2 regions of the Halobacillus naozhouensis genome follow, and region 1 is predicted to be linked to the other one. Evidence: riboswitches for the same ligand, from Rfam matches in the RefSeq annotation. Region 1 holds a riboswitch; the other holds the start of a gene.
The links. Region 1 has a riboswitch for glycine ahead of serC (3-phosphoserine/phosphohydroxythreonine transaminase). Riboswitches for the same ligand answer to the same signal wherever they lie in the genome.
Positions count from the first base shown of each region.

Region 1 (16,183 bases):
CTATTGCAACGTCAAATTAGTTCTGACAGAATTGCTCAAGAATATCATAATCTTACCGTGGCTAATATAAAAAACAATGTTCCATTTAAGTTTGTAAGAACGTTGTTACTAGATTTAGAAACACATTCTGACAGCTGGAATACTCTATTTGTAAATCAGTGTTCTCACTTTTTTCTATTAACGTGTGGATTGTTGGTGAATAAACGAGATATTAATCAGAAAGTAGAAAACCAATTAAAAAAATTGGCGGAATCTTCATATCTTAAGGAATTAACTTCTTATGTAATAAAGGGTAAGACTTAGATTCATAAGTAATGGAGATAAGAAGGCAAGTATGATTTCTCCCAGCGTACAAGGTTTTTTGTGGCTAACAACGTTCCTTATTTTATACTCTTAGAACCCCAGTTGCTAACTTCTAACTTTATAAAAAAGAATTCCTCCTATCTTTACTATCGAAAGTTTAGGAGGGTGTCAAGAAGAACTAGGTTACTTTTTTATGAGCTCTCAATAATTTGAGAGCTTATTATTTTTGCTGAAGTGGACCATTTGTGGACCAAAAACATAATAAACTTTCAAAAGTCATCCTAATTAGTCTGATTTACAGTTCATAAAAACTGATATAACAGCGTTCTTTACTGGAACGTCTGAAGGCTTCCTACCCGGTCATTCACCTTGACAGGGTGGAGGTCGTTGGTTCGAGCCCAATCGGAATCATCCATCAAAGTGCCGGAATGGCGCGGTTTCCTAAAAAGGGGAGGCCGCGTCATTTCTTTTTATGGGAATAGGATTACATGGGCGTTACCCTCATTAACCTGGGTAGAAAATAAACCTCTCTTTCTGATATAAGCACGTTGAGGGTAACTCTGATTTGAATGAAACAAACACGAATGAATATGATTAACTCATTAAAAATATCCGTATTTGATCACAACTCCTTCACACCAACAAGGAAAGCGCTATCATTAGACTGGCGGGGAAAAATGTTTGGTTCACCCCTCTTGAGATGTTGAGCCAGATGATTTATAATCCAATAATACAATCTTTATTATTTTCAAAAAACGAACGATGTTTTTTGGATCTATTAATCTCATACTTTTACAAATGCATAGTTAGCTAGCGTTGATTGTTATGGGTCACACTATAACAGGAGCAATTTCTGGAGAGAATGCAATTCGTTGCATCGCCGAAGGGTTCACAATCTCAGGCAAAGGGACAGAAGAATAATAAATACTTATTTGTTATTCTGACATCTAAAGAGGCTGGGGACCCCCAATCTCTTTTTTTTATATTCTATATCGAATATAGAGGAGTTCTAAACAATTGAATGAGGGAGTTAGGATAACATGGAGAGAATTTATAATTTTTCAGCAGGTCCTTCCATACTGCCACTGCCAGTATTAGAGAGGGCGCAACGGGAATTAGTGAATTATGCTGATTCAGGCATGTCTGTGATGGAGTTAAGTCACCGGTCTGAATTATTTACAGAAATTATTACGGAAGCAGAGCGGCTGCTTCGGGAACTAATCGGGATCCCGAAGAATTACAAAGTATTATTTGTGCAAGGCGGAGCTTCACAGCAGTTTGCCATGGTGCCCATGAATCTTCTTAATAAAAGTGGAAAAGCGGATTATGTCAATACAGGGTCATGGTCGAAGAAGGCGATTAAAGAAGCTGAGAAATATGGTGATATTCGCGTCATCGCTTCTTCAGAAAATGCGAAATTTACGCATATACCGACTGTCGACAGCAGTATGATAGATCGAGAAGCCGATTATGTTCATATTACGACGAATAATACCATAGAAGGTACAGCTTTCCACGATATTCCTGATACGGGAGAAGTGCCACTTGTAGCGGATATGTCATCTAATATTTTATCTGAGGAATTAGATGTCTCTCAATTCGGACTGATTTATGCGGGGGCGCAAAAAAATATTGGTCCTGCTGGCCTGACCGTTGTGATTATTCGCGAAGATTTAATCGGGAAAACTCCAGAAAACTGTCCGGCCATGCTCAATTATGAAACGCACAGTGACAGCGGATCTTTATATAATACGCCGCCGACATTTGGAATTTATATGGCAAAATTGGTTTTTGAATGGCTCAAGCAAGCTGGCGGGCTTAAGGAAATGGAGCGTATGAACCGTGATAAAGCTCAAATCCTTTATGATTCCATTGAGAAGTCAGATCTGTTTACTTCTCCTGTAGATAAGGGCAGCCGTTCGATCATGAACATTCCATTTGTCAGTACGTCGGCTGAGGCAGATGCTGCTTTTATTAAGGAAGCTAAAGCGAAGGGGCTTGAGACGTTGAAAGGCCATCGTTCTGTAGGCGGCATGCGTGCCAGCCTTTATAATGCGATGCCGATAGAAGGAGTCGAATCATTGGTTACGTTTATGGAAGAATTTGAACATAAATATAAATAAAAGGGGAGATCAAAATGGGCACGGTAACGGTAAATCAGGTAAATACGATCAAAACGTTTAATAACATTGCACAGCGTGGCTTGGACGTATTCGACAAGGTGAATTATACAATAGATAATGAGAGTCAAAGTCCTGACGCGATTGTTGCTCGCAGCTATAACATGCATAATATGAAGTTTGACAAAAATCTAAAAGCCATTGCAAGAGCAGGGGCTGGTGTCAATAATATTCCCGTTGAAGATTGCACAGAACGTGGAGTCGTCGTGTTTAACACACCGGGTGCTAATGCGAATGCTGTAAAAGAAATTGTGCTGACCTCATTGATGGCATTATCTCGTAACCTATTTTCAGGTGTATCCTGGGCCAAGACGTTAAAAGGAAAAGGTGAAGAGATACCGAGTCTTGTGGAAACGGGTAAGAAACAATTTATCGGGCAAGAAATTAAGGGAAAGACTCTGGGTGTCATCGGTTTAGGAGCGGTTGGTTCTCTCGTAGCAAATGATGCACTGGACCTCGATATGGATGTGATCGGGTTTGATCCCTTTATTTCTGTCAACACAGCCTGGAATCTTTCACGCAATGTACAACGCGCGATGTCCATGCAGGAGCTGTTTGCTTATTCTGATTACATTACTGTTCATGTCCCATTAACGAAGGATACTAAGGACATGTTCAATGAAGAAACATTTAACACGATGAAACAAGGTGTAAACATTTTAAACTTTTCACGCGGCGGTTTGGTGAACGAAGAGGATATGGCTGCTGCCCTTGAAAGTGGTAAGGTTGGTAAGTATGTGACTGATTTTCCGAATGAAAATATCCTGGAAATGAAAAATGCGATTCCGCTTCCGCATCTTGGTGCCTCCACTAAAGAATCAGAGGAAAACTGTGCCATTATGGCGGCGCGTCAGGTTCAGGACTTTCTGGATACAGGAAACATTAAAAATTCAGTAAACTTCCCAAATGCATCTCTTCCTTATACAGGGAAGCGGCGTGTGACAGCATATCACCAAAACGTTCCAAATATGGTGGGTCAAATTACGTCTGCTTTATCCAATTACAACTTGAACATCGCTGATATGGTGAATAGAAGCCGAGAAGGTTATGCCTATACGATGATTGATATTGACAATGAAGTAAACGGGGATGTTCTTCCTGAATTAGCAGATAACATTGAGGGGATTGAAGGGATGGTTTCGGTCCGGATTATTTAAATAAGTAAAATTAATTGCCAGAACATTTATGCGCTTTTTGCAATAATGTTCTGGCTATTTTTGGGTTTGTGAAAGTTTTTGGGAGGCTAAACCAGGTATTTAAGAATCACGCTGGAAAAACTTCACTACAAGTTAACAAGGTGGTTCAAGAGATTTAAAAGTATTTCTTATAGATTTGCTCGGCAGTCCTTACGGCTATAGCTTGAGTGGTTAACGTTGGATTTGCACTACCCAGTCCATTGTTCAGGACACTGTTATCTGCTATAAACAATCGGTTGACTTGAAATGATTCACAGTTTTGATCAACAACATAACCCATTCTCATAGTACTCATGATATGAATCATCATACCGTCGGGCCAATCTGAATGGATCACTTTTCTTGCCCGAGCTTGAAGGAGAATGTCTGCTGCGATTTTTACTAATTTTCGTTTTTTTCTTAGTGTGTTTGTGGTCGGAGTATAGCGTATCGATGGGATGGGTCCATTTTCGTCAGGAGTTTCGGTTAAAACCGAGACGCCGTTTCTTATATCAACTTCGTCATCCGTACAAATTAGGATATTAAGAGAGGATTTATAATCTCCCATTAACTCTATTAATTCTTTCCCCATTACCCGTCCTTTTTGAATACCATATTGTTCCGACTGCGTTGCTCCTGATTTTCCTAACGCATAGGTAAAGCTTGCCATTAACCCTGGGCTGGTTCCAATGGTTTGAATAGATCCTAATCCGGGGTGATCTAACCTGGCACCTGATGTATGGCCGACAAAGGGATTAACCTCAGAACATCCCAGTATGGGGAGCAGATCTTTTTCATTAAAAATTCCAGTAACCATATCCATCTGATGATTCACTAGGCCCCGGCCAACCCATTGATTAACAGGCAGAGAGGAATTGAGCCACAATCGTGGGGTTTCAATCGCACCAGCAGCGACAATAATGCAGTCGGCAAATAATTCATCCCGTACCCCTGTCCATGTGTTTCTCACTTTTACTCCAATAGCCTTTAGCCCTTCTTCAGGGTGGTATTCAGTGATGATGTTATACGAAAATGTGTTAGGGAGGATTTCCACATTACCGGTTTTTAAAGCTAAAGGCACATAGCTGACATTGGTAGAACGCTTAGCAATTTTATCAACGGATGGGCCTATGGGACAGCCATTTATACAATGGCCCGCAAGTGTACAGCCTTCCATCCATGATAGCTGCTCCTCAGAGTACGCTGGATTAAGAAAATTTGCATTGGGAGGCAAAATCGCATTGGGCTGCGGGCGGAATCCAGGAGCCTCCACATTAAGAGTAGCTAATAGATCCCAGCCGGCTTTTCTTGCTCCAAAATAAAAAAGCTCTTCTTTAGAGGTAGTGGGAGCAAATTCTACGGGAAGTTCAGCTTCAACTTTCTCGTAATAAGGAACTAATTCATGATAGGTCAGCGGCCATTCACTATCAATTGAGGCTGGAAATGCACGGGGCGAATTGGCTAAATAGTGCTGAGTAGTGCCTCCCACCCCGGAATTTTGCCATACAAATCCCCTTTGCTGGTATGATCGATTCCAGGGCGGGTGCTCACGGTTGGCAGGCCCCCAACGCAGTTTGCCTGTTATTTGGTTATTCATATTATTTTCCAATCTATTATAATTCTCCTTAAACAGCCCCACATCTAAATCATTAGGACATCTGCTGGAAACGCCACCTGCTTCGGTATTCGGATGTGGCCACATCTTATTTCCGTACCATGGGCCAGCTTCCAGTATAAGCACATGCAGCCCCTGTTCACCAAGTTCCTTTGCAATAACGGCTCCGCCGCCACCTGCCCCGATCACGATCACGTCCTGTTTTTGCATAAGTAATCACTCCGACTTTAAGTTTTGCATCTTTAATAAAAAACCTCTGAAATCTCGATAACCAAAAGAAGGTCCGGGATATCCTGTATAGGTCCAACTGATGGGATAGGTGCGAAGCTGTCTAAAACTAGGTGGATTACACCGAGTATCACCATATCCAAACCATTCAGAATAATAGCCGAAATAGGTTAATTGATAGATAGAATCGATCATTATCCGTATTAAGACAGGATTATTTTGATAAGGAACTGGAAGAGTATCAAGAGGCACTTGTAGATTATGTAAGCGGTCGATGGCCATTAGTCGGTCCTTCCTGGGTAACGTTGAAAATAGTCCGTTGCAGGGAGGAAAGGAATAGGCGGACAGTAAATTGTAACGTTCCTGATATTCATAAAAAGCTGATAAATCAAGAAGCTGAGAGGTTTCGCTCGCTAATGGTGTTGGCAGGTTGTCAAACAACATAAGCAGGTACTCCCAAACATACAAATCCACCCCGCCATACTGAAATGTCCACCCAGATGGGGATGTCCTCACAATAGATGGAATAAGAACATCCACAATAGCCATAAAATTTAATCGAGTAGTGTACGCCCAATTACGGGGGTTAGTTGATGATAGCATGTCACACCTCTTTATTTATCGATTCTTAAGGGGATACTTTATTTTAGACTTTGAGGGGAATAAATATGATATTAATTGGTCGATTTCGCCGTAGAGCATGTCATCCTATATTGGAAGGATTATTGAAAAAACTGACTGTACATATTTAGCGGCCAAAATATGGTAAAATATAGTCGGTATCACAAAGGTTTTTTAAAAAGAAGTATTGTTAGGGAAGGTGGGAGTTTAGATGAATCGTAAAACAAAATCAATAATTGGATTAATAGGGTCTCTGATCGTATGTCTATTTGGTTCATACCGCCTAGTGGTTGAAGCCCCTTACACTGAGAGTTTATTGATTGTTCCAATAGCGTTTGCGGTAACAGGTTTTATAGGGATTATTGGAAATGCAGGTAATTTAAAAAAGATAAATAACAATTCTCATTAAAAAAAGCAGTGAAGTTTATTACCAGATTTAGGTGGTGTCCCGTTTTGAAAAGGAATTTCCCTAATAAAATCCATATTATTGGTTCAGTGGGGAGCGGAAAAACAACGTTAGCAAGGGAGTTGTCTGAAAGCTAAATATCCCTTTTTATGAATTAGATAATGTAGGTTGACAACGAAACAAATATGGTGATAAAAGAAGAACAGATAAAGAAAGGGAGGAATATTTGGGTTCAATTGTTCGTTCCAAAAAGTGGATTATAGAGGGCGTGCATAAGGTCTATCAGGATGGACGCTATACGTTACAAAATTGATCTTTATGATCGGTAGTTAGGTCACCCAACGCTATGCTTAGGAGTGTGAAGCAATGAACGTTTTGATAGAACAGTATAATTGGATTCGATGTACGAGAGAAAAACTATTTCATTATTGTGAAACGATAACCCCAGAAGATTATACGTGCGAACTTGATCAATTTGGCTGGGGATCCATACGTAATTTGCACGTACACGTAGCGGAATGTTATCAATCCTGGCTTGGGAACTTTGGCCTTGAAAAAGGTCTTTCGTTGGCGACGCCGGACCTTGTGAGCAATGTGGGGGAGATGAGGCGGATTTTTGAAAAGGTAGACAGGCTTGTTATTGAGTTTCTTGAGAAGTTTGAAGGGCAGTGGAACCTTGGTATTTCAGGGTCTGTACCATGGCATGATGAGGAAGAAGAGCTAACTCCTCTCTGGCTTTACACTCATGCAGCTACTCATGAATTTCACCACAAAGGGCAAATCGTAGCGATGAGCAGGCAGTTAGGGTACACCCCGGATGATACCGATCTAATCGAGCCGTAATCAGAAGAATAGGCTAAAAGGCTTCATGTTAAATTTTATGGATGAAACCATTCAAGCAAAATGGCAGAATGACACGGTTTCCTATTAGAAGGAGGACCGTGCCATTTTTTATAATATGTAAATATTTTCTTTACTGGCTTGGATTGCTTGCAGTGTCACCTTGCTAAATATGCTGCTTTAGAAAAGTTAAGCCTGCTTGCGTGATGCGAGGATCTGATAAAGAAACAGTTAGAAAATCATCTGGCCCTTTGTTTAAGCCAAAACCTGATGCGAGACGGCATTTGAGCGTATGTTCCAGGACATCATAAAAGGATTCCTCACTTAGGTGACCTTGCCAGCGGTCGATCTGCTTTGGGTACTGATGAATTTCATTAAGGATTCGCGCGACTTCGCCATTAAATTCCTCACTCGATTTAAATATGATGAACACTCCTTTCTAGTATCTAGTCTACTAGAATTGCGTTGACTATCATAGCTCAAAAAAGAGAGCTGATGAATAGGTGTCTGCTTCTTTGTACAGGTAACCCTGCACAATGGAGCACGAAATGTCGGGGGGAGGCCATCTATTCCTGTTACTCTGAAAAGGAAGGAGGTCAGCTAATGGATTCGGTTAAGAGTATGAATGAAGCCATTGATTATATTGAAGAACATCTTCTGGACACCATTGATTTGAAGGAGACGGCGAGAAGGGCGTTTTGTTCTGAGTATCATTTTAGTCGGATGTTTTCGTTTCTTGCCGGTGTTTCGTTATCGGAATATATACGCCGCAGACGACTGACTCTGGCGGCATTTGAGCTCAAAAACAGCTCGGGAAAGGTTATCGATATAGCGTTGAAATACGGCTATAACTCACCAGATTCTTTTGCCCGCGCATTTTACAACGTTCACGGCCTTACACCGTCTGAAGCTAGAAAAAATGGCCATTCTCTCAAAGCTTATCCGCGAATGACCTTTCAATTAGCCATTCAAGGGGGAGAAGAAATGAACTATCGAATCGAAGAAAAACAGCCATTTCGGATTGTGGGCACGAAGAAAAGGGTTCCGATTATTTTTCAGGGTGAGAATCCGGAGATCGCAGCGATGTGGAAAACGTTAAATGAAGAGACAATTCGTAAACTTAAGGATCTTTCTAACGTCGAACCTGAAGGATTGATTCAAGCATCGACGAATTTTTCTGAGGGCAGGATGGAAGAAAAGGGGGAGTTAGATCATTATATCGGCTCCGCTACAACTAAGGAAGCGCCGGAGAACTTCGATCAGCTTGAAGTCCCGGCAACGACGTGGGCAGTATTTGAGGCGGTCGGTCCGTTTCCTGAGACGCTGCAAAACGTGTGGGGACGCATTTATTCGGAATGGTTCCCGTCCTCCACCTACGAACAAACAGAGGGACCTGAAATGTTGTGGAACGAGCATATGGATGTCAAGTCCTCAACTTTTACAAGTGAGATTTGGATCCCCGTTGTAAAAAAAGTATAAGGGCTTACACTCAAAAATCCCCATTCCTGGGTGCAGGAGGGGATTTTTGTGTTGCCTATTGATCGATCAGTTCAATTCTGTAAGTCCCACGCTCTGTGATTAACGAGAAACATGATTCATCAAATTGATATAAGCTCGTGTCTTCGAGGGGGATTTCGTAAAAGGATGACGGCAGCGGCTGGGGGGCGGGCGTTTCCGTTTGAATGGTTCCCGTGCCGTTTAATTGTAAGGCATGCATCGGTTCGTACTCGTCGAGGCGTCTCGTATTCGTTTCATAAGAGATTGAATTCAGCTGCATGAAGGTTTCGTCGTGATCTTCGAGTTCTTGTTTAGACACCTTAATCGTTTTTCCACTCCACTGCTGCAGCAATTCATTAAATTCCTCAACGGATAAGTAGTCTCGGCTCATAATAATCCCTCCTAATCCTTAGATTTTCCTAAGTGGCCTGAAATCATACGAAGGAGGGTCTGGAACGCTTTTGTTCTTGAATTGTCAGACAAATTAATTGACGACAGTTGTGTATAACAGCTAAAGTTACCGATAATAGGAACTATTTTATTCCAATCTAGAACGTGTTCATTAAAGGGGAAAGCTATGTTGGAAAAAATGACTAAAAACATCGATAGACTGGTGATTCCATTTCCATCAGGGATGCAAGAAGTGAATTGTTATTTGATCGAAGGCGATCAAGGCTACACGGTGATGGATACAGGCACTTATTCCAACGAGGCCAAAGCAGGGTGGGAGAAAGTGCTGAGGTCAGGGATGGTAATCGAAAAAGTTGTCTTAACTCACACCCACCAGGATCATATTGGGCTTGCGAAGTGGTTTCAGCAGGAGAAAGGTGTTCCTGTCTATACTTCGACGATTAGTTACAATGCAATGAAGAAACGCCGAGAGACGAATGTCAGGCACAACATAGATCATTTAATCAAACGTCACGGTGGACTTGGAGTTCCCGAGAAAATGGCTGATGATTCGTTTATTTATGATTTTGAACCCGATGGATTGTTTGAGGAAAACGACAAGATTCTGCTGGGGAATGATGTCTATGACACGATTTGGACGCCAGGCCATGCTCGCGATCATGTTTGTTTTTACAGTGAAGAGAAGCAAGTAATGATTATTGGCGATCATCTGTTGAAACATATTTCACCTGTGATCGGGCTCTGGTTAGGCGAGGAAAGTGATGTCTTACAGGATTACTATGATTCGCTTGAGCGCATCAAGACGTATCATGTCCGCGTCGCGCTGCCTGGTCATGGAGAGCAGATCGATCATTTAGCTGAACGGGTGGATGAAGTCAGGGAGAGACATGACCAACGCCTTCAGGAAGTGTTAGATGGAATTCATAATCAGTGGAAAACAGCCCATGACATCTGTCAGGACATGTATGGGATGTTACATATTGTTTTATGGTTAAGCCCGTTCATGGCGACGCTCACCCGATTAATTTATTTAGAAGGGCTTGGAAGAGTAGAACGGAAAACGGTTGATGGAGAGGTGTTGTTTCGGGCATGTTGAACGGGTTTTGCAAGACTTCAACAGGGTATAAAACTTGAAGGAGTTATTTTTTTACAAATGAGGGAGTTAAGTATGGATGTGCTAGAAGCAATTAAGGCTCGAAGGGAAATTACATCTTATAAGGAGAAGCCGGTTCCCGATGATATCCTGCGCCAAGTGGAGGATGGGGGCGTTTTTGCTCCAACAGGCAATAATCTTCCGTCTAAACACTTGATTGTAGTGAAGGAGCGGGAAACGTTGGATAAGTTAGCTGAGACCACACCATATATGACTTGGTTGAAAGAAGCTCAGGCAGCTATTGTGGTGGTCGGGAAGCCGGAAGTGAGCAAATATTGGCTGCAGGATGCTTCGTTTGCGTGTGCGTTTATCTGGCTTGAGGCTGTTGAAGTAGGTCTTGGTTCAGCTTTTGGAGCGATCTATCATGCGCAGGATGAGCAAGAATCTGTGAATCGGGAAACGCATGTTAGGAAACTTCTTGGAATCCCCGAGGACTGCCGCATTGTAGCCGGTTTGGGACTCGGTTATCCGGATCAAACGCCAAAGCCAAAGACTCACATGCCGAGAGATGAAATCGTCCGTTATGAAACTTTTTAAAGGAATGTGAAGGAATCCCTCTGCAGATTTATGCAGAGGGATAGTTTTTCAGGTGAGTTTTGATAAGGCTTGTTCATAAGCTGCGAGTGTGTCTTGTATTTCCTTTTCCCCGTGAACCGTTGATAAACTGTAACGGTTTAACGGCTTCGTATAAATGCCTTCATTTAACAGAAGAAAATCTAATTCTTTTCTCATAGAAAAATTCGCCTGTTGAAAATCACGGTGATTCCCTATCGTTTCCTTATCGGTGATCACTACATTGAAAATAGAACCGAGGCCAATTGTCTGCATGGAAATTCCGTGTTTCCCAAACAGCTCGCTGAGGCCTTTCTTTAACTTATTGGTCATGGTCACGACATGGTCCATTTCCTGTTCAAGTACGTTAATGGTGGCGAGTCCGGCGGCGAGAATAGTTGGATGGCCGTTGTATGTGCCGCTATGAAACAGGACGTCTTTTGCTTGGGATGATTTACTGTGGCTTGAGTCGAACACATCCGAATTGGAAGTAGGAGCACTCGTCATGAGTACGTCCTGCTTTCCTCCCACAATCCCCACAGGAAAACCACCGCCAATTACTTTTCCTAATGTAGTAAGATCAGGGGTGGTTCCATAAACGGCTTGGGCACCGCCGAGCCCAACACGAAACCCTGTCTTGACTTCATCAAAAATTAGCAGAATGCCGAGCTCTTCTGTGACCTCTCGGAGTCCTTTCATAAAGGATTGATCAGCTGGAATAAACCCGCTTTGAATAGGCTCCAGGATCACCGCTGCGATATCATCTTTCTTTTTCCTCAAAATCTCTGCCGTGGCATCGAGGTCATTAAATGGCAGCACAACAGTGTGTTGCTGGTGATACGGATCGACTCCTTTTGATTCGATGACGGATGCCGGCTCCGTAGCGGGGCCGGCGTTGTCGAGTGAAGGATTAACACTTAAGAGGACCTGGTCGTAACCTCCGTGGTAATGACCTTCAAACTTGGCGATTTTATGCTTGCCTGAGTAAGCATGTGCCATACGGATGGCTAAAAGGGTCGCTTCTGTACCTGAGTTTGTGTAACGAACTTTCTCCATACTCGGATAGTGCTGCATGATTTTTCTCCCCATTTCCACCTCGAGTCGGTGTGGAGTTCCAAATAAAACTGTTCCATTGGCCTCCATCTGGGACTGGATGGCATTGGTTATGGCTGGATGTCCGTGTCCAAGCATCAGGGCACCGTAGGAGAGGAGGTAATCCACATATTGATTGCCATCGATATCATATAGTTGCGCGCCAGCTCCTTTATCCATAATAACCGGATAAGGATCAAAGGCTTTAATATTAGCCGTGACCCCGCCGGGCATAACGTGTTTGGCTGCTGCTGAGAATTCCTTGGATTTGGGTGTTCTTCTTAGGAATTCGGACAACGCTTCGTTTTTTGTTTGATGCATACACTCCACCTTCTTCAGGAATATTATATTACCTAATTTATTTATTATGAAATTTATATTTCATTTTACATCGCTGACTCGAATTTGTGAATACTAATTTTCTTTTATATAATGAATATGAAATTTATATTTCATAAATGCTTGGAAATTTTGTAATAAAGGGATAGATAATGTATGGAACACAATGTTTATCAGCTCATGGCTGAAAAAATGCCGCTCATGAGTAAATCACAAAAGAAAATAGCGTCCTATGTATTGGAGCGAACCAGTACCGTTCCATTTCTAAATGTAGCTAAACTGGCGGCGGAGGCTGAAGTAAGTGAGGCAACGGTTGTACGGTTTGCTGTTTTTTTAGGGTACTCCGGCTACCCAGAACTTCAGCAGGCTATGCAGCATGCTGTTAAGCAACAATTGTCCACGACAGAAAGACTGAAGATGTCTTCGGAAATGGGGGAGGGAAGAGAGCAGGCGGTCTATGATCTGTTTCATAGTGACCAGGAAAATATTCGCTTAACAATGGAACAGTTAGATGTAACAGCCTTTTTCCGGGCTGTTGAGGCATTACTTGAGGCAAGGAACATTTATATTTCTGCCAATCGAAGTGCCGCTTCACTCGGTGTATTTCTTCAATACTATCTCAGTGTCATGTTAGGCAACGCTGAAAGAGTCGGGACGGTTGAAAATAGTGCGGAACAGTTGTACAAACTTGGGGAAGGAGACGTGGTATTTGCGATTAGTTACTCACGTTATACACGAAGTACGATCAACATGGCATCCTATGCAAAGCAGCAGGGCGCCACAACGATTGCCCTTACTGATTCCTTATTGTCCCCGCTCATCCCGAATGCGGACATAGCGTTGACGGCTTCAAGCCAGCTTCCGTCGTTTATTGATTCATTCGTTGCCCCATTTAGTGTAGTCAATGCGCTGGTGGCAGCGATTGGGAAGGAAAGAATGGCTGAAGTAGAGGAGCGTCTTGGGAAATTTGAAGACATCTGGGATGAGCTGGATATTTTTTATAAGGAAGAGAGAAAAACATAAAAACACAACCCTTACGCAGGGTTGTGTTTTTTTAGATCCGAGCTACAGGCTCTGATTGTCTTTTTTAGAGTTTTTTAATAACGTCATCGTCTTGCGTAGATACGCAAATGCCAAATAGCCGAATCCGATCACAAGCAGACCGCTCAGTACCACCCAAGCTCCGTTCAGCCATTGTGGAACAAAGAGGGTAAGAAGCGTTAGCAGAATCGCTGCGACCATAAAGGCAGATAATAAGCGAACGATCATAAGGCTCCCTCCAGAACTTAATCTATTTTCTTTATTATAACGCTACGAGATCTCTTTTGTCGAAGAGGGATGGAAGAAAATCAGGGTGAGCCTATAAAATAGAGGAACCATACCGCATGATTTTGTTCATCTGCTGATGCGCGTCTGAATGATTCTTTGATAAACACATCGTGTGCTTTATCGGCTATTTCTAAATAAAAGTCCACTGTTTCCTGTTCATCTTTAAAGGCTGCTGTTATCCCTTCCCTATATGCGTTCGGGCATTCTTCGATAATTTGAGGGACAGGTTGTCGTCCTGTCAGGATGGTGTAGATTTTCTTAAAGGTTTCCAAATGATCCTTTTCATCTTGAAGGATTTCGCGAATCTGCTGCTTCTCTTCTTTCTTTGGTGCGATCTCGATTAGTTGGCTGTAACACGCGACTGCACTGTATTCCCCATCGATGGCCTGTTTAATGTCCCGAATTAGGGGAGCATCGTATGGAGTACGATAATTTCCATAAGGATTGTAATATTGGTTTTGATACATGAGTTTAATCCTCTCCTATATTGACGGTCTCATGATTCAGCATATGCCCTGTCGTCAGGCAAGTGTACTTTCTTTTTTTAGTGTGGTGTAAGTTTCCAGTATACATCTTGAGGTCCCTTACATATAATAGGAACAAATGTTCGTGGAAAAGGTGAGGAAGAATGGACTATTCAATTTATCCTAGAAATGATGTTTTGTGCATTGATATGAGATCTTTCTATGCAAGTATCGAGTGCGTCAAGCGCGGGCTCGATCCGAAGACCGCATTGCTGGCGGTGGTGGGGGACACAAACAGACGCGGCAGTATCGTTTTGGCTGCCTCGCCCTTTCTTAAAAAGAAGCATGGGATCAGTAATGTCAGCCGCTTTTTTGAATTGCCGGAGGATCCGGAATTGGTGATTGCTCCTGCGCATATGGGTGACTATCTGGCCGTATCCGTAGAGATTACAAAGATGATGAAGAATTTTGTACCCAAGGAAGCGATTCATGTCTATTCGGTAGATGAGCTATGGGTAACGGTGAACGGATTGCGGAAACTTTATGGTTCTCCTTATGAGATTGCTAAGCTGATTCAGTCCCGGATTCGGGAACAGTTTGGAATTGAGTGTGTCGTGGGCATCGGAGATAATAAGTTCTTGGCAAAAGTCGTTATGGATATTCATGCGAAAAAGGCGAGTGACGGGATTGCCGAATGCCGCTATGAGGATGTCGAGGAGCTGTTATGGCCAAGGGATATCCATGAGATATGGGGGATTGGTTCACGGATGACGAGCAACTTGAATCGTATGGGTATTGTAACGCTCGGGCAGCTGGCTCAGCATCCGTTGAAATATCTGAAGAAGAATTATGGAATCATGGGTGAACAATTATATTGGCACGCCTGGGGAATTGACCTCAGTCCTGTGTGTGGAGATTTTGGTAAAACGGAACAAAAGTCATATGGCCACGGAATTACTTTGTTGAGGGATTATCAAAAAGAGGAGATCTTTGCCTGTCTGCTTGATTTGTGTGAAGAAGCCTGCCGGCGGGCGCGTCATGATGGCAAGGAAGGCAGGACCGTACACCTTGGCATCGGCTATTCAACCGAAACGGGTGGCGGGTTCAGTCGGTCATTGTCTGTCCAGATGCCGACAAATTCTACGATGGAGGTCTATCATATGTGTCTGCGCCTATTCAATCGGTTTTACGATGGCTCAAGCAAGATTAGGAGAGCCTCTGTAGCCCTTACCAATTTGGGAGAAGAAACCGACGTCCAGTTGAGCCTGTTTGAAGATCGGTCAAAAGAGAAAGAAATCGGGGCTGTGATGGACACCATTCGTGATCGCTATGGATCGACAGCTTTGCTGCGAGCCAGCAGCTATACGAGCGGCGGGATTATACCAGAACGCAGCCAAAAAATCGGCGGTCATTACGCGTAAAGAGGTGAAGAAGATGGAAGGGGTACTGATTCGTGCCATTGAACAAAAACAGAAGCTCGAAATGATTTATTTGGATGCGGATGGTCAAATGTCGCAAAGAATCATCAGAGTTCTCGGAGTCAGGAATGAGGATATCCTTGCTTACTGTTATTCGCGAAGAAAAGTGCGAACGTTTAAAAAAGTAAGGGTATTGTCTGTGGCACCTTTAGTGTTGCAAGGAAGACGATTGGAGGCACAGTAATGGATGATCGAAATCGGGATAGAGGGACAATCAAATGGACGTCGTTAATGCTGCCGGAACATGTTGAGCTCATTAAAGAAGTTTGGCAGGAGGATGAAGGCGTACCGAAGAAGGTGGTTGATGAACAGCAGGCAGAGGAGAATGAAGCAGTGATTCAGCATGCGATCCATGACGAATTATTGGTCGGAATCACCTATTACAATGGATTTAATTATAGCTATAGGAAAGCGAGGATCTTACATATAGATCCTCATAGAAAGAGACTCTCCTGCAGGAGCACCAGCAATGAACAATTGACAATTGAGTTTGAGCAGAT
Region 1 covers NZ_CP121671.1:1,497,402-1,513,584, forward strand. Annotated here, with positions in the region: gene P9989_RS07865 (hypothetical protein) at 1-303, shown strand, start outside; glycine riboswitch at 1,147-1,226, shown strand; gene serC (3-phosphoserine/phosphohydroxythreonine transaminase) at 1,344-2,426, shown strand; gene P9989_RS07875 (phosphoglycerate dehydrogenase) at 2,441-3,640, shown strand; gene P9989_RS07880 (GMC family oxidoreductase N-terminal domain-containing protein) at 3,795-5,483, opposite strand; gene P9989_RS07885 (hypothetical protein) at 5,490-6,104, opposite strand; gene P9989_RS07890 (hypothetical protein) at 6,334-6,531, shown strand; partial or broken gene P9989_RS07895 (shikimate kinase) at 6,576-6,802, shown strand; gene P9989_RS07900 (DinB family protein) at 6,895-7,371, shown strand; gene P9989_RS07905 (AraC family transcriptional regulator) at 7,972-8,847, shown strand; gene ymzB (protein YmzB) at 8,903-9,256, opposite strand; gene P9989_RS07915 (MBL fold metallo-hydrolase) at 9,443-10,372, shown strand; gene P9989_RS07920 (nitroreductase family protein) at 10,445-10,966, shown strand; gene P9989_RS07925 (aspartate aminotransferase family protein) at 11,015-12,394, opposite strand; gene P9989_RS07930 (MurR/RpiR family transcriptional regulator) at 12,569-13,435, shown strand; gene P9989_RS07935 (hypothetical protein) at 13,478-13,681, opposite strand; gene P9989_RS07940 (ferritin-like domain-containing protein) at 13,762-14,208, opposite strand; gene P9989_RS07945 (DNA polymerase IV) at 14,370-15,626, shown strand; gene P9989_RS07950 (WYL domain-containing protein) at 15,640-15,867, shown strand; gene P9989_RS07955 (YolD-like family protein) at 15,867-16,183, shown strand, end outside.

Region 2 (16,183 bases), 890 kb from region 1:
TAAATAATTTTACCGGAGGAGGGAGCTGTAAAGATGTTGAGAAACTGGGGTGCTCTGGTTATGTACACGATGATTTCACTCGCCATTTTCTATGTTGGATTTCAATTGGTGAATAACCCATCGTCCTTTCTATCATCAATTATTATGACGATTGGAATAGCCGTACTAGTTTTCGGTGCTATTTACTTCTTGTTTCTTCGTAATCGAGTCGGATCAGGCAGCGGCAGAAATAGTAATGAAATGAAGAAATATAAACAGGCTGTTAAACAATCAAAACAAAAATATAAATCGTCCCAGCCCATTAAAAGCAATAAATCAAAGCTAGACACAAAACTCTCAGTAAATTCGAAGAAAAAGAAGCCAAAACGAAAAAACACGCCAAATTTGCGTGTCATTGAGGGCAGTAAAAGCAAAGGAAAAAATCGAGCCACCTTCTAGTGCGGCTCGATTTTTTTATTTCTTCCAACGGTCCAGAAATTGCTTCGCCTTCTCTTTCCCGATACTCATTAACTTTTCTTTTTGGTCGGCATTCATAGAAAAATCTGTCGTTTCGACTCCTTTTACCGGAATAAATATGACATCACGACTGGTAGACTCCGAAATATATCTAGCATCATGCGCTTTTTTCATAGTACGGAATAAGGCATGGAACATTTGGATAGAATTTTTTATTTTTTGCTCGGGAAGCTGGTCTGGTGGATCACTTAATTGCATACCCAATATCGGACGTCTCCGTTTACCCTGTTCATTTTCGAATAACCAAATGGGAAAGTTACTCAGCACTCCCCCGTCCACTAACAGTGATTTGCCTTTCTTCCCGTGCAGTTTGACTGGCATAAAAAAATAAGGTAAACCAGCACTAATTCGAGCAGCTTTAGCCACTGAAAATGTATCGGGATCAATTCCATACAGCCTGTGCAGATCATCTGGTATCACAACCATTTTACCTAAAGTTAAATCTGAGCAAATGACTTTTAGGCTGCCATGTGGCAAGTCAGCAAAAGTATGGACTCCTTTTTGTTCAAGCCATTTCTCAAGCAGATTTTCTAGACGGTTCCCTTTAAATAAGCCCATGCGGAAGTATAGTAACAACCATTTGTAGAACGGGAGGAACTTTTCTGGAAACGGTGTATCAATTAATTTTTCTAAAGACAGTTCTACTAATATCTTCTTTAGATCCTTAGCTTGATAACCGGACGCAATTAAACAAGCCACGATCGCCCCGGCGGAAGTTCCAGCAACTCTTTGGAAACGATATCCATTCTCATCTAACACTTCGAGTGCTCCTATGAAAGCTAATGCTTTCACTCCGCCGCCTGAAAACACACCATCTATATTTATAAGATCACCCCGCTTATTACATATATAAACGGAATTTGATTGGTTAGAACAACTTTGTTAAAACAAAAAAGACGCATATTTATGCGTCTGGTTTTGCTTCATTATTTTGGTCTTCATTTTTCTGCTGAACTCCCCGGAGCTCTTCTACCCGTGAGCTGTTTTCCTCAAAATACTGGACCAAATCTCCTATACGATCGATGGAATCCCAGCTTAAATGATGTTCGATCCCTTCAACATCATTATAAATTTTATCCTGATTCACACCGATAATCTCTAGAAATTGTTCTAGCAGTTCATGACGATAGACTAGCCTTTTGCCTATTTTCTTTCCTTTTGGGGTTAAAATAAGCCCGCGGTATTTTTCGTAGTTTAAGTATTGGTCACGATCTAATTTCTGAACCATTTTCGTAACGGATGATGGATGCACTTGAAGGTTTTCAGCAATGTCAGATACACGTGCATACCCTTTATCTTCAATCAAGATATAAATTTGTTCGATATAATCCTCCATGCTTGGTGTTGGCATGTTAAACCCCCAATATTGCTGATGTTTATGTAATTTGCTTCATAAAAAGGATACACTAGTTTGTGCCCTGTGACAAGCAACTCTCTCTTCTACAAACAAACAGGCGACCAGTCTGCACTGATCGCCTGTCTTGCTTCTCATTTAGTATTCACGATGATGGTCTGAACTTTTATAACCCGCATTTGAGTTGTGCATTACAGTTTGTACAGGTGTTACAGCCGCCAATATCTTCAACAGTTCCCTTACGGCAAACTGGACAAGTATCACCGACTTCTGATCCAATTGTCACATTAGTTTTATCTAGTTCATGGACAGTATCCATTAAAACGACATGCGGTTTCTTCTCTTCTTCAAATTCAAATTCTGTTTGTTCGCCTTCAAATCCGCTGTCCTCAGCTTTGAGGGTCAGAACCTGACTGTCACGGCTTCCATCCACATAAACGGTACCGCCTTTAGCACCTCCATGGTAAAGGCGCTGATACACTTGTTCCACTTGCTCAACTGTGTACCCTTTTGGTGCGTTGACCGTCTTAGAAATTGAACTATCCACCCAGCGTTGAATGACACACTGGGTATCCGCATGAGCTTCAGGTGTCATGGTCATAGCGGTAATAAACCAGTCAGGAAGATGCTCTGGATCCTGATCAGGGTGTTTGTCCAGATACTCTTGTACGATATCTGCTTTCACTTCGATAAATTTACCAAGACGGCCGCTTCTATAGTAGGAGAATGAGAAGTAAGGCTCGAGACCCGTACTTACACCGACCATTGTCCCTGTACTGCCTGTTGGAGCTACAGTTAGTAAGTGTGAATTACGAATTCCGTATTTGATAACATCTTCTCGAATATCCTCAGGCATATCCTGCATATACCCAGTCTCGACAAAACGCTGTCTCAGCTGCAGTGTCTCTTCTTCAGAGTCCCCTTCTAAAAATGGGAAACTGCCTTTTTCTTTCGCCAGATTGATGGACTCTCGATAAGCAGTGGTCGCGATTGCCTCAAAGATTTCGTCAACAAGCTTGTTACCTTCTTTTGAACCATATTCCGTCTCACAGTAAATAAGCAAGTCGTGAAGTCCCATTACACCTAATCCTACCCGACGCTCTCCTAGAGCCTGCTTCTTATTTTCTTCAAGGAAGTAAGGAGTTGCATCGATGACGTTATCCTGCATGCGTACACCGGTGGCTACTGTTTTTCTAAGCTTATCAAAATCGATTTTTTTCGTTTCTTTGTTTGCAACGGAAGCCAGGTTAACTGCAGCTAAATTACAGACAGAAAAAGGTGCTAATGGTTGTTCCCCACATGGGTTGGTAGCTACAACTTTTTGACCATAAGCGCTGGCGTTTGTTTTTTCATTGGCATTATCAATAAAGAAAATACCTGGTTCAGCAGAATACGTTGCACATATATTAATCAACTTCCAAAGCTCTGCAGCCTTAACTGTACGATACGTTTTTACACCGAATCCTTTTGCTTCCCACTCGCGAACGTCTCCACTCTCCTGCCATTCGGCATTGTAAGTAACCATGTCTTCTTTTGAGTAGGATTCTACATCTGGGAAACGGAGGCGGTATTCTTGATCGTTCTCGACGGCCTCCATAAACTCTTTCGTAATACATACTGAAATGTTCGCCCCAGTCAGGAATTCCGGATTATGAACAGAATAAGTGCCTCCTGTCTGTAGTTTTTCCTGTGCTTCGCGAAGGCTGCTCTCCGTAAATCCACCCTGTCCAGGCATCGTTTTATAGTTAACCACGCTTTGATACAGGTCTTTCTCGATTTCCGTTAAAGGAGTGAATTTAAGCTTTTCTTCTGCTAGTGCTTTAATTTGTTCATCTTCGGTGTTTTCAATTAAAAATCTTAAAATTCGCGGGTTCTGCATTTTTGAAATGATGAATTCGATAATATCAGGGTGCCAATCTGATAACATAATCATTTGTGCGCCACGTCTTGAACCGCCTTGCTCAACTAAATGAGTCAGCTTAGCGATATCATCAAGCCAGGAGACTGATCCTGATGACTTGCCGTTAACCCCTCTTGCCAGTGTGTTGCGGGGTCTCAGTGTAGAACCATTTGTACCAACGCCGCCTCCGCGAGACATGATTTCCATCACTTGCTTACGGTGATCAGAAATTCCTTCCCGAGAATCCTGAATGTACGGCATTACGTAACAGTTAAAATACGTTACATCTGTATTTGATCCCGCACCGTAGAGAACTCGTCCAGCTGGAATAAAGTTGAGATTCGAAAGCTCTTCGTAAAAATCATTGAAGCTTTTTTCCTTCTTAGCTTCATCGACTTCCACTGCTGATAGTCCAGTTGCATTCCTTAAAGCAATTTGCTCATAGAAAACCTCAAGCGGCTTATCAATCGTATCCAGGTTCCTAGTAATTAAGCCTGTTTCTCGTTCTTCCTCTTTTTCGAGCACATTAATAAACTCAGCCTCGACTTTAACCTTTGCCTTGTGATTTTCCCAATCAATTGACTCAATGAAACCAAATCCTCTAGCAGGGAACTTCGGATCATCCTTGACGGTCAGGACTACGAAATCCCCTTCGGACAACGTCAGCTTCTCCGTATCTTTGAATGCATAACGATCCAGCATCACTAAGCGTGATACTCCACTATGAGTTAAGTGCATATCTGATGTTATTTCGTGCACTTGATCAAATTGACGGATATCCGCGTTCAGCCGTTCCACATTCAACCTTGATGGCGTGTTACCTGTGGTTGTTGTCTGCATGTCTACCTCTCCTTTTCACCCTTTAACTACTTTTATGCTGCATGTCTAAAACTCATTGAATTAATCTCTATAGGTAACATACCACACCCACAAAAAGTTAATCAATATATTGTATTCGAATTAAGAATATTTCTCCATATATTGTGTTTCGATCAAGTTTAAGTCATTTTGTCAATCTAATAATTTTGCAAAATCAAAAGAAAAATAAAGCTAAGAAGAGAATGTTCCCCTTTTTTTATAACTCATAAACTTTTTCCTCTGTTGCATCCACCGAAATTCAAAAAATGCCTAGACAAACGGATTGAATTCGATAACATGCCCAAATATTTTTTATTTTAAATTCATCGGCTATAAAAATTCTTTGAAAACCGACGCATTCCACCATATAATAGATAAGGGAAGAGGGGGTATATAGAGTATGGAACTTTGGATATTAATAGGTGGCCTTGTCATCTTAATTGCATTCGGTGTATTCCGGTTTATCAAAGCAAATAAAGTACTGACCACATTAACGGAAGACGAATTCCGACAAGGATACAGAAAGGCACAACTGATTGACGTTCGCGAACCTAAAGAATTCGATGGCGGCCATATTTTAGGCGCAAGAAACATTCCTTTATCTCAAATGAGAAATCGTCTCGTTGAAATCCGAAAAGACAAGCCTGTTTATTTCTATTGTCAAAATGGCACACGCTCATCAAGAGCTGCTCTGATGTTAGATAAAAAAGGATATCAAGACCTTAATCAACTTAAAGGCGGCTTTAAAAAATGGACAGGTAAAATAAAAGTGAAAAAATGAGTAAAGGACGGCGCCCTGTAAAAATAAGGGGCCGTCCTCTTTAAGTTATACTTAAAATACAAATCCAGATATTAAAAACAGAACTGAAGCTATACCAGCTGCCATTAATGCATACGGAAGCTGTGTATTAATATGTTCCATATGTTCTACGTCAGCACCAACTGAAGACATGATACTTGTATCAGAAATAGGTGAAGAATGATCCCCAAATGCTCCGCCTGAGAGGACCGCTGCAGCTGCAAGGAATGGGTCTCCTCCTGTTGCGATCATCAGCGATACACCAATCGGCATCATAATGGCCCAGGTTCCAAATGAGGTTCCCATCGAGAAAGCCACAAATCCCGAAATAATGAAAATGGCTACTGGGATAATACTATTTGGTATGACACCCGCTGCCACTTCCTTAATATATAGAGCAGTTCCAATCCCTTCCGGGGCTCCAGCCCGCATAATGTCCCCTAATGTCACAGCCAAAATAATAATGACTCCACCAAGGATAACGGTCTTACTTCCTTCAAATAATTCATCCAGAAATTCATGTGCCGACATCAGCTTTTTCGAAGTATACTTAATAAAAGCAATTACGATTCCTATGGAAAAGCTCAAGATTAACATTTTATTTCCATTAAGAGGAACAGTAGGAACATCGACAAAGTTAGTAACTGTATAATTCCATAAGCCTAAGAATACGAGAATAGCAACAGATACCCCAAGTGGAAGAACCATATCCGAAACGGTTCCGTTAAGTGAGCTTTTTTCGGAGGAAGATTGGTTATTTTCTTCCTTCGCCGCAGCGATCTCACTTTGTGCATTGATCCCCTTTTTAGCTCTCTCTTCCGCTCTTTTCATAGGACCAAAATCCTTAATTTTACCAGCTGCATACAGATACACTATAATTAAAATAACAATATTATAGAAGTTATAGGGTACCGTCTTGGCTATTCCCATAATTGGATCCTCTACACTTGGTATATTATCTACCATTAACGCCCCCATAAAGGCCACCCATCCCGAGATAGGAACAAGCACATTAATCGGTGAAGAAGTAGAGTCCAGAAAAAAAGCAAGCTTCGCACGAGAAATATTCATTCTGTCATAAATTGGCCTAAATACCGTTCCAGTCGCCAAGGAACTAAAGTATGCACTAGTAAATAAAGAGCTACCCATCACGGCCGTCGAAAGTTGCGCACCCTTTTCACCTCTCACCTTTTTGGAAAGCCATTTACCAAAAGCGTAAGCTCCTCCAGATTTGTTCAGAACTCCTATAAATGCCCCTAGAAGAAAAACAACAATGATAAGTTCTGCACGACCTGCTCCCTTCACCAGTCCCATTCCTCTTATCCCTGCTTCGGGATCTGCAGGGTGACCTGCGATAGCACCAAACATATTAATAATCGAAAAAATAATTGCATGAATAACCCCATTATTCTGAATGTCCATCATCATCGTTCCTATTAATATACCTGCTAGCAAAGAAGGAACAACCCTTTTTGACCATATCGCTAAAGCCAAAGCCAAAATCGATGGCAACAAGGAAAATATTCCGAAATGATCCATGAAAAAGACCCCTTTCTCTATATTCGTTTCCGAATAATTTTAATTGTTCGAAAACTCAGTTCAAATTATAGTAAAAGGATAGGCTTGTTCACAGAGAAAAGAATGAAAAAAATGGACGACACCGAACTAGTGGCTACTTCGTATACCAGCGATAAAGTTTCTTAGGGCGGCCAACCTTCTGGTGACTCTCTATCAGTTTGACCTTTCCCTCCTCAAGCAATTGCATTAAGTATCGATACACCGTAGGATAGGCTAGACCAATATCTTTAGATAGCTGATCAACAGACTGTGGCTCACTATGCTGAGTAAGGAAGTCAGTAATATGGGACATTGTCTTCTTGCTAATCCCTTTTACACTGTAAACATCTTCTTCTGAAGCATGAAAATCTTTAATGTTCGAAAGCTGAACGTGTATTTGGATACGAGATATGATGTCAGGAGCTTTAACCGGTTTTAAGGCAAAGTCTGTTGCACCGGCCTCGAGAAAAGCGTCAGCTACCTCCTGACGTTCGTCAACAGTCAAAACTAGAATCGGAATGTGACTATTCATTTGGCGTAACTTTTTAACCGCTTGTAACCCATCCATTTCCGGCATGTGGTAATCCACTAATACGATATCATAGGCATCATCCAGAAACATTTCCATTCCTTCACGTCCATTTTCTGCTAAGCTGGATTCCCATCCAGCATAGTTAGCTATTTCTCTTAACATATACCTTAATGACTCATCATTATCGATGATTAGAATCTTCATAGCGTACACTCTCCTCTAGTACAGTAATCCAAAACGTTGTTCCTGCATCAATGCAAGTTTCTATTGATAAATCAGCCTCATGCTCTTCGACGACATTTTTCACAAATGTTAACCCTACTCCCGGATGGGCTTTAGTGCTATATCCCGGCTCCCATATATTATTCTGTTCCCGCTTTGAAATTCCTCTGCCGTTGTCTTCCACCCCCAATAAAACGTTTTGGCCCTCTAGTTTGGAATGGATCGTTACTCGGGGGTTCGATACCTGCCCGACAGCATCAGAAGCGTTATCAATTAAATTTACCATAGCTCTCGTCATACGAATCTTATTAATATAAATTTCAACATCTTTGTCGGCAAGTAAATTAAATTCATAGGATGTTTCCGAATTAGAAAGTTTGTTTTGGCGTACATAATTAATCAAGGAATCGAGTGTGCACCAATTTTTACTCTTTTGATTCAATATTTCAGATACCATGCTATTTGTTGATTGAATCGAAGTGGATATACGCCTTGTGTATTCTTTAATGTCCTCGTCCGTTGTCTTCATTTCAATAAGTGAATTCAGTCCTTCCATTAAAGCAAGCGGTGTCTTTATATCATGAACAAGGTGAAGAGCCTCTCTGCCAGACCTGGATTCGACTATCTCTCCGTGCGCAATCCTGAGGTCCTGTGTCATCTGCCACTTTTGTTCCGAAACAGTCAGATAGATAGCTAGTGCTAAAGCATTCACCATAAAAACCGTACAAAGAACGAGACTATAAAAAGACAAAACTCCTCCGAATTGCAGTTCTAAGGCTATGTCTTTGACTTGGGTAGAGATGGGGCCACCTCCAAAACCAAACACCGTTAGGAAAATGACCATATCAAGCCACTGAAATCCAAACAACAGCTGAACTAAAACAAATGATTTGAATACGGGGCGCAGCCGGCCTTTCCCTATCAAATTTAGTAAAATAATCGACAAAAGCAGCAACAAGGCTGGACCGCCAAAGTCGTAGTTCAATGGATTATATAGATTAATGATTATATAGACAAGCGGGATAATTAGAAGAGGAATCACTACCTTCATCCATTTTTTCTGAAAGTGGTAGCTCAATTCGTCACCAAGAAGAAGCGCACCTATATAATGGGGCAGCGCCCGAAGGGTATTTAACATGACCAGCACAAAGACGGTAATCATCAATGTACTTGCGGAGGGGTTCCTATTCAATTCATCTAGTAACGATGTTAAGCCTACTTCATCCGCACCTATCCAGAGCGGCATTGTAATCCCTATAACAATCAACAAAATTTTGATTAGAATACTTTTATTTCGTAACCATAGATGATCCATTCAGATCCCTCCTTCGAGAAAAATATGAAAAATAATTGTTTTTATTTTTATAGGTATGAAACACTTTAATTACTGCCTCTTTGCAGTCGTTTTTAACAATTCAATTTATCATTTTATACCCATTCCCGTCGAGTGAACAGGAGGATTTTTTAATGGATACATTAATAAAGCAAGCAAGAAATTTTAGTAATGAACTAACCGAATGGAGACGTTGTTTACATGAGCAGCCTGAAACTGGCTTTGAAGAGTATCATACTTCTCAGTTTGTTCAAGAAAAATTAAAGGAACTTGGCTATGAACCAGAAATCATCGCTAAAACGGGAGTTGTGGCTGTACTAAAGGGACAACATCCTGGTCGTACAGTCGCTCTAAGAGCAGATATGGATGCACTACCTATACCTGACGAGAAGACAACAGCCTATGCTTCAAAGATAGAAGGTAAAGCTCATCTATGCGGGCATGACGGACACACCACAATGCTAATCGGCGCTGCGCGGTTGCTAAAAGATAACCCTCCTGAAAAGGGAACGATTAAATTTATCTTTCAACCAGCTGAAGAAGGGTTGTTTGGAGCGCAGGCGATGATTGAAGAAGGCGTATTGGAACACCCAGAAGTCGATGTTATGGCTGGGTTGCATGTTAACCCGGATATAGAAACAGGACAAGTCACTTGTGCTCAAAGTGAGGCTTGTGCTGCCGCTGACTTCTTTAATTTAGAGATTATTGGCTCAGGAGGACACGCAGCTCATCCACACAAAGCAGCCGATTCCATAACGATAACAGCTGAGATCATAAGCTCTCTTCAGCAGCTGGTGAGTCGTCAGATCAACCCACTATCACCGACCGTCTTAACCATCGGACAAATTCATGGTGGAACCGCCGATAATGCAATTGCTCCAAAGGTGAAAGCCGGAGGAACTGTGCGAACACTGGATCCTGAAGTCCGGTATTCAATTGAAGAACGAATGGAGCAGCTCATTCGTGGGATTTGCCAGGCCTTTGGGGTAGAATACCGTCTGAATTATAAATACTTTTATCCCCCGTTAGTAAATGATCAATCCCTTCTGCCTTCAATAGAAAAATCTGTGGAACGTGTACTAGGTAAAGAGAGCTTTTCTGTTGTTAAACCCTCAATGGGCGGCGAAGATTTCTCTTTTTATGCTGAAAAAGTTCCGGCCATCTTTTTCAGGATCGGGGTACGGAGTCAAGATAAAAGAGCTACCTATCCTTTACACCATCCTCTTTTTGATTTAGATGAAGAAGCTTTACCTAATGGCTCAGCTATTCTTGCAGATTGGGCCCTATCAATGACAGTCGAAACTCAAGATTACATTAATAATTTGTAAATATGAATCGATAACGAATAATAAAAGGGAGTATTCCAGAGGAAAACTCAGGAACACTCCTTTTTTGTATTAACCCTATTAACCTTCTTTACTGTAACGAAGAACAGGCTTTCTAGCTGCTGTCGTCTCATCCATACGACTCACAATCGTGGTGTGAGGAGCGTTTTGAACCAGTTCGGGATCTTCTTTCGCCTCATTTGAGATTTGAATCATCGCATCAACAAACTCATCGAGGGTTTCTTTAGACTCCGTTTCTGTTGGCTCAACCATAAACGCCTCATCCACATTTATTGGAAAATAAATAGTTGGCGGATGATATCCAAAGTCAAGCAGACGTTTTGCCATATCAAGCGTACGTACTCCAAGTTTCTTTTGCCGTTTGCCGGATATTACGAACTCATGCTTACAATGCTGATCATACGGTAAGTCAAACTCCGATTGAAGTCTTCTCATCATATAGTTCGCATTTAGTACGGCATATTCACTCACTTTTCTTAAACCTTCTGCCCCCATCGTACGAATATACGTATAGGCACGAACGTTAATACCGAAGTTTCCGTAGTAAGGCTTAACGCGTCCAACCGATTGCGGGCGGTCTCCGTCAAACACAAACATATCATCCTGCTTTGTTAAAATCGGCTTAGGCAGGAAAGGTTCGAACTCTGCGGTCACACCGACCGGGCCTGATCCTGGTCCTCCCCCTCCATGTGGTCCTGTAAATGTTTTATGAAGATTAAGGTGAACGACATCAAATCCCATATCTCCAGGCCGGGCATAACTCATAATCGCATTTAAATTCGCTCCATCATAGTAAAGCTTGCCGCCAGCATCATGGATAATTGCAGCCATTTCTTCAATATCTTCTTCGAACAAGCCGAGTGTGTTCGGGTTTGTAAGCATAAGGGCTGCTGTCTTTTCATCGACTACCCGCTTTAAATCCTCTAAGTCTACAAGCCCTCGTTCGTTCGTCTTAACGGTAACTGCCTCGAAACCCGCCACCGTAGCTGAGGCAGGATTCGTCCCATGAGCTGAATCTGGTACAATTACTTTCGTTCGTTGGAAATCACCGTTCCCCTCATGGAAAGCACGGATCATCATTAAGCCGGTCCATTCTCCATGCGCTCCAGCAGCAGGCTGCAATGTAACCGTATCCATACCAGTAATTTCAGCTAATGTTGTTTGCAGATCGTACATTAAGCCTAGAGCTCCTTGGACCGTCTCAGGAGCCTGATAAGGATGGATATGACTAAAGCCGGCAAGCCTGGCCACATCCTCGTTCATCTTCGGATTGTATTTCATGGTACAGGACCCTAACGGATAAAATCCAGAATCAACCCCGTGATTTCGCTTAGACAATGCCGTATAGTGACGCATGATTTGCAGTTCACTCACTTCAGGAAGATCCGGTTCATTTTTTCTAATATACGCTTCTCCCAACTGTTCTTCTACGTTTGTCTCTGGCACATCTAATTCTGGCAAGCTAAAGCCTGTACGGCTCTCTTGACTCAATTCAAATATTAATGGAAAGTCTTGATTAGCCATGAATATCCCCCAATTCTTTTACAAAGAGATCAATTTCTTCTTTTGTGCGGATTTCCGTAATTGCAATAAGCATGTGTCCTGCTAAATCATCGTAGTCATTTCCCAAATCGTACCCGCCGATCATTCCTTTTTCCAGGAGCTGCTGATTAACCTTGGTAATATCTCTGTCAACATTAACCACAAGCTCGTTAAAAAATGCACCTTGATAAGGAATAGTAAATCCTGCAGATTCCAGTTGTTGTTTCATATAAGAAGCTTTCTGCATATTCATCCAAGCCATGCGCCTCAAACCCTGTTTTCCTAAAGACGACATTGCTACTGAAGAAGCCAGCGCATTTAAAGCCTGGTTTGAGCAGATATTGGACGTTGCCTTATCTCGACGAATGTGTTGTTCACGAGCTTGTAATGTAAGTACAAAACCTCGTCTGCCTTCTTCATCTTTCGTTTGTCCAACTAGGCGACCGGGTACTTTGCGCATAAGTTTCTTCGTTGTGGCAAAATAACCACAATGTGGTCCACCGTATTGTGCCGGAATGCCAAATACTTGCGCATCACCTACTACGATATCTGCCCCGAATTCTCCTGGCGGGGTGAGATACCCAAGAGCAAGCGGGTTGCTGGAAGCAATCAGCATCGTTTTCTTCTGATTATCTACAAGTGAGCGCACTTGATCCAGTGGCTCTATTTGACCAAAGAAGTTAGGATACTGTAAGACAACACTAGCTGTGTCCTCATCCAACTCCCTCTCAATTTGGTTAAGATCCGTAACGCCATCTTTATGGTCTATCTCAACGATTTCCACTCCTGGTCCTTTAACGTAAGAGTGAATGACCTCCATAGATTCCGGATGGATAGCTTTTGAGACTAGAACTTTTTTCTTTTTCGTTTGCCCGGCAGAAACATTAACTGCTTCAGCGAGCGCAGTACCCCCGTCATACATAGATGAGTTGGCTACGTCCATTCCGGTGAGCTCACAAATCATCGTTTGAAATTCGAAAATCGCCTGAAGCTCTCCTTGAGAAATTTCTGGTTGATAAGGTGTATAGGCCGTATAGAATTCGGATCTGGAAATCACATGATCTACGATAGATGGAATATAGTGATCATATACCCCGGCCCCTAAAAAAGAAGTATGTGACTTCACATTAACGTTTTGTTCTGCAAGTTGAGTAAGTTCTTTCATTAAAGCAAATTCATTCTTTGGCTCTTTGATATTTAACTCGCCTTTATAGCGAATATTTTCCGGAATGTCAGCAAATAACTCATCTGTTGATGTAATACCGATCGTCTCCATCATCTGTTGTTTATCACGTTCTGTCATAGGTAAATAACGGAATTCCATGACTCTTCCCCCTTATGGCTTATCGTTTATAAAAAGGTGTAGCGACAACTTTTGCCTGTAATTTTCGTTTACGAACCTGAACGGTGACTTCTGTCTCTTCCGTCGTGTAATCAGTATCCAAAAGTGCAAGACCCACATTCTTACCTAACGTAGGTGACTGAGTTCCCGTTGTAACAAATCCGATGATCTTATCCCCATCCAATACTTCATAATTTGTACGCGGGATACCTTTATCGATCATTTCAATACCGACTAGTTTTCGGCTTGTTCCTTCCTCTTTTTGCTTTTTCAATACTTCTTTGCCGATAAAATCTGCATCTTTCTTCACTCGAACTGCAAAAGAGAGACCTGCTTCGATCGGAGTGATTTCTGGACTTAATTCTTGTCCATACAATGCCAGGTTCGCCTCAAAGCGTAGTGTATCCCGGGCTCCCAAACCGATCGGCTGTACACCGGCTGCTTCCCCTTTCGACAAAATAGCCTGCCACAAAGCTGGGCCAGACTCAGCAGGGAGATAGATTTCAAAACCGTCCTCCCCCGTATATCCCGTGCGTGAAACGATAGCTTTATCCTCCACGCCTTCAAAGGATACATCCTGCAAGAAGCGGAAAAATTTAATAGAAGAAAGGTCGGCTTCGGTCAATTGCTGCAGCGTTTCTTCTGCACGCGGTCCTTGAAGAGCAAGCTGAACGTAATCATCAGACACATCCTCAACGGTAACGTCCCCTCTCTGATGATCCTTAAGCCATTGCACATCTTTATCGCGGTTAGCCGCATTGATGACGAGCAGATATTCGTTGGCATCAAGCATATAAACAATTAAATCGTCTACTGTACCGCCGTTCTCATAACACATAATTGTGTATTGTGCTTTACCTGGTTCCAATTTTGACACATCATTCGTTAACATGCCCTGTAAATAATTCAGACTATCTTTCCCTTTCACCATTACCTCACCCATGTGAGACACATCAAATAAACCTGCCTTAGTTCGTGTTGCTTCGTGCTCTTCTTTAATGCTTGTAAATTGAACGGGTAAATCCCATCCGCCAAAATCGATCGTTTTTGCTCCTAATTTCTTATACTCAGAATAAAGTGGTGTTCGTTTCAATTCAGCCATCCTATCACTCCTCCAAGAACTAATTAAGCATAAAAAAGAGACTCTACCGCTTTTTACGGGAGTCCCTGTCCATTCACCAGAAAGTTTCACGCTACCCTGACGTCGTTGTCAAAAATAGTCGCTTGCTTCTTGGGTGGTTTACTATATGTAAACACTCTCCAGAGCTGCGTCCTACAGAGGTCTTTTTGCCTGAGAGATTCACAACTCTAAATTGTTTGCTCCTTCGGCGCTACATCAGTAGTCTCTCCCCCTGCAGTCATTCGCAATTAGTATTTTATTAGATTAATTTGGGCATACTAACCTGTAAAGTTCATACGACAAACTCTCTTAATTTTCAGGTTCATTATACCATAGCGTTGCAAAAGAGCGAATGCAGAATTCGAATTTATATGAATTCTTTTGATAATTCCCTCCAGGAGGTGGATCCGATGGTAGAAATTCTACACGATCAAGACTATATAGAAACGCTTTCCAACAACCTTTCTCAGCCAGATTCTTTATGTTCATGGGACGAATTTAAGCTCGGGTACAAAGCTTTACAATACCGGTCAGTTCCTGAGTTTAATGGTGTACTCTCGACGAAACATTTACCCCATGTAGACTTTCTAGACCATCAAATTCAAGCATGTGAGAAGGTTATCCATGAAATGAACGGAAGAGCTATCCTAGCCGATGAGGTTGGTTTAGGAAAAACTCTTGAGGCCGGACTTATTCTAAAAGAATACATGATCAGAGGAATGGCTAAAAAGGTCTTGATTCTAACACCGGCCTCTCTCGTCAATCAATGGGTACAAGAATTAAATGAAAAATTTTACATCCAGGCCGCAACGCCGAGAAAGAAAATGGCTGCCTGGTCAGATTGGGACATAACCGTCACCTCAATTGATATGGCAAAACGTGAAAATCATAAAGAGGAAATTCTGTCTATCTCCTACGATATGATCATCATTGATGAGGCTCATAAATTAAAAAATCATCAGACAAAAAATTATCAATTTGTTAAACAGTTAAAGAAAACATACTGTTTGCTGTTAACAGCAACACCCATCCAAAATAATTTAAGTGATTTATTCAATTTAGTTTCTATTCTTAAGCCTGGATATCTAGGTGATTTAGCAACATTTAAAAAGAAATACCGCAAAACCTCACTCGATCACTCAGAGTCGCATCAGCACATCCACTCTCTGTTAAGTAAACTGATGATTCGAAACCGAAGGAAGGATACTGGATTAGATTCTTCAAAACGACATGTGACTAATGTTCGACTCACATTCACAGATGAAGAAATGGACATGTACGAAAATCTGGCAGCCTTGAAGTCTAACTCTCCTTCTTTTACCTGGCTGACGTTGGCCAAGGAGCTATGCTCTACTAGAGAGGCCTGCTTTATGTCTCTGCAATCCATGCAAAATAAACAAGAAGACGAATCACCATTATTAGCTGACCTTATCGAAAAGCTTGGGACACTCCCACACCACATTAAAGCAAAACGTGTTGTTGAGATTATGGAAAAGTCTGAAGAAAAGTTTATTATTTTCACAGAATACCGGGCCAGTCAGTTTTATTTACAGTGGTATTTACAGCAGCACGGAATTACCTCCGTTCCCTTTAATGGTAAATTCAAAAAAAGTAAACGTGACTGGATGAAACAGCTGTTTAGGACAAAAGCACAAGTAATGGTTGCTACGGAAGCTGGGTCTGAGGGAATTAACCTCCAATTTTGTAATAACATGATTAACTATGACTTGCCCTGGAACCCGATGCGTCTTGAACAACGAAT
Region 2 covers NZ_CP121671.1:2,383,814-2,399,996, forward strand. Annotated here, with positions in the region: gene P9989_RS12540 (SA1362 family protein) at 34-438, shown strand; gene P9989_RS12545 (patatin-like phospholipase family protein) at 454-1,308, opposite strand; gene mntR (transcriptional regulator MntR) at 1,421-1,867, opposite strand; gene P9989_RS12555 (vitamin B12-dependent ribonucleotide reductase) at 2,037-4,610, opposite strand; gene P9989_RS12560 (rhodanese-like domain-containing protein) at 5,029-5,409, shown strand; gene P9989_RS12565 (Na+/H+ antiporter NhaC family protein) at 5,461-6,966, opposite strand; gene P9989_RS12570 (response regulator) at 7,100-7,720, opposite strand; gene P9989_RS12575 (sensor histidine kinase) at 7,698-9,053, opposite strand; gene P9989_RS12580 (M20 metallopeptidase family protein) at 9,206-10,399, shown strand; gene gcvPB (aminomethyl-transferring glycine dehydrogenase subunit GcvPB) at 10,478-11,941, opposite strand; gene gcvPA (aminomethyl-transferring glycine dehydrogenase subunit GcvPA) at 11,934-13,283, opposite strand; gene gcvT (glycine cleavage system aminomethyltransferase GcvT) at 13,303-14,403, opposite strand; glycine riboswitch at 14,467-14,567, opposite strand; glycine riboswitch at 14,571-14,663, opposite strand; gene P9989_RS12600 (DEAD/DEAH box helicase) at 14,832-16,183, shown strand, end outside.
Region 2: linked by a shared signal. The riboswitch ahead of gcvT (glycine cleavage system aminomethyltransferase GcvT) and the one ahead of serC (3-phosphoserine/phosphohydroxythreonine transaminase) in region 1 are both predicted to bind glycine.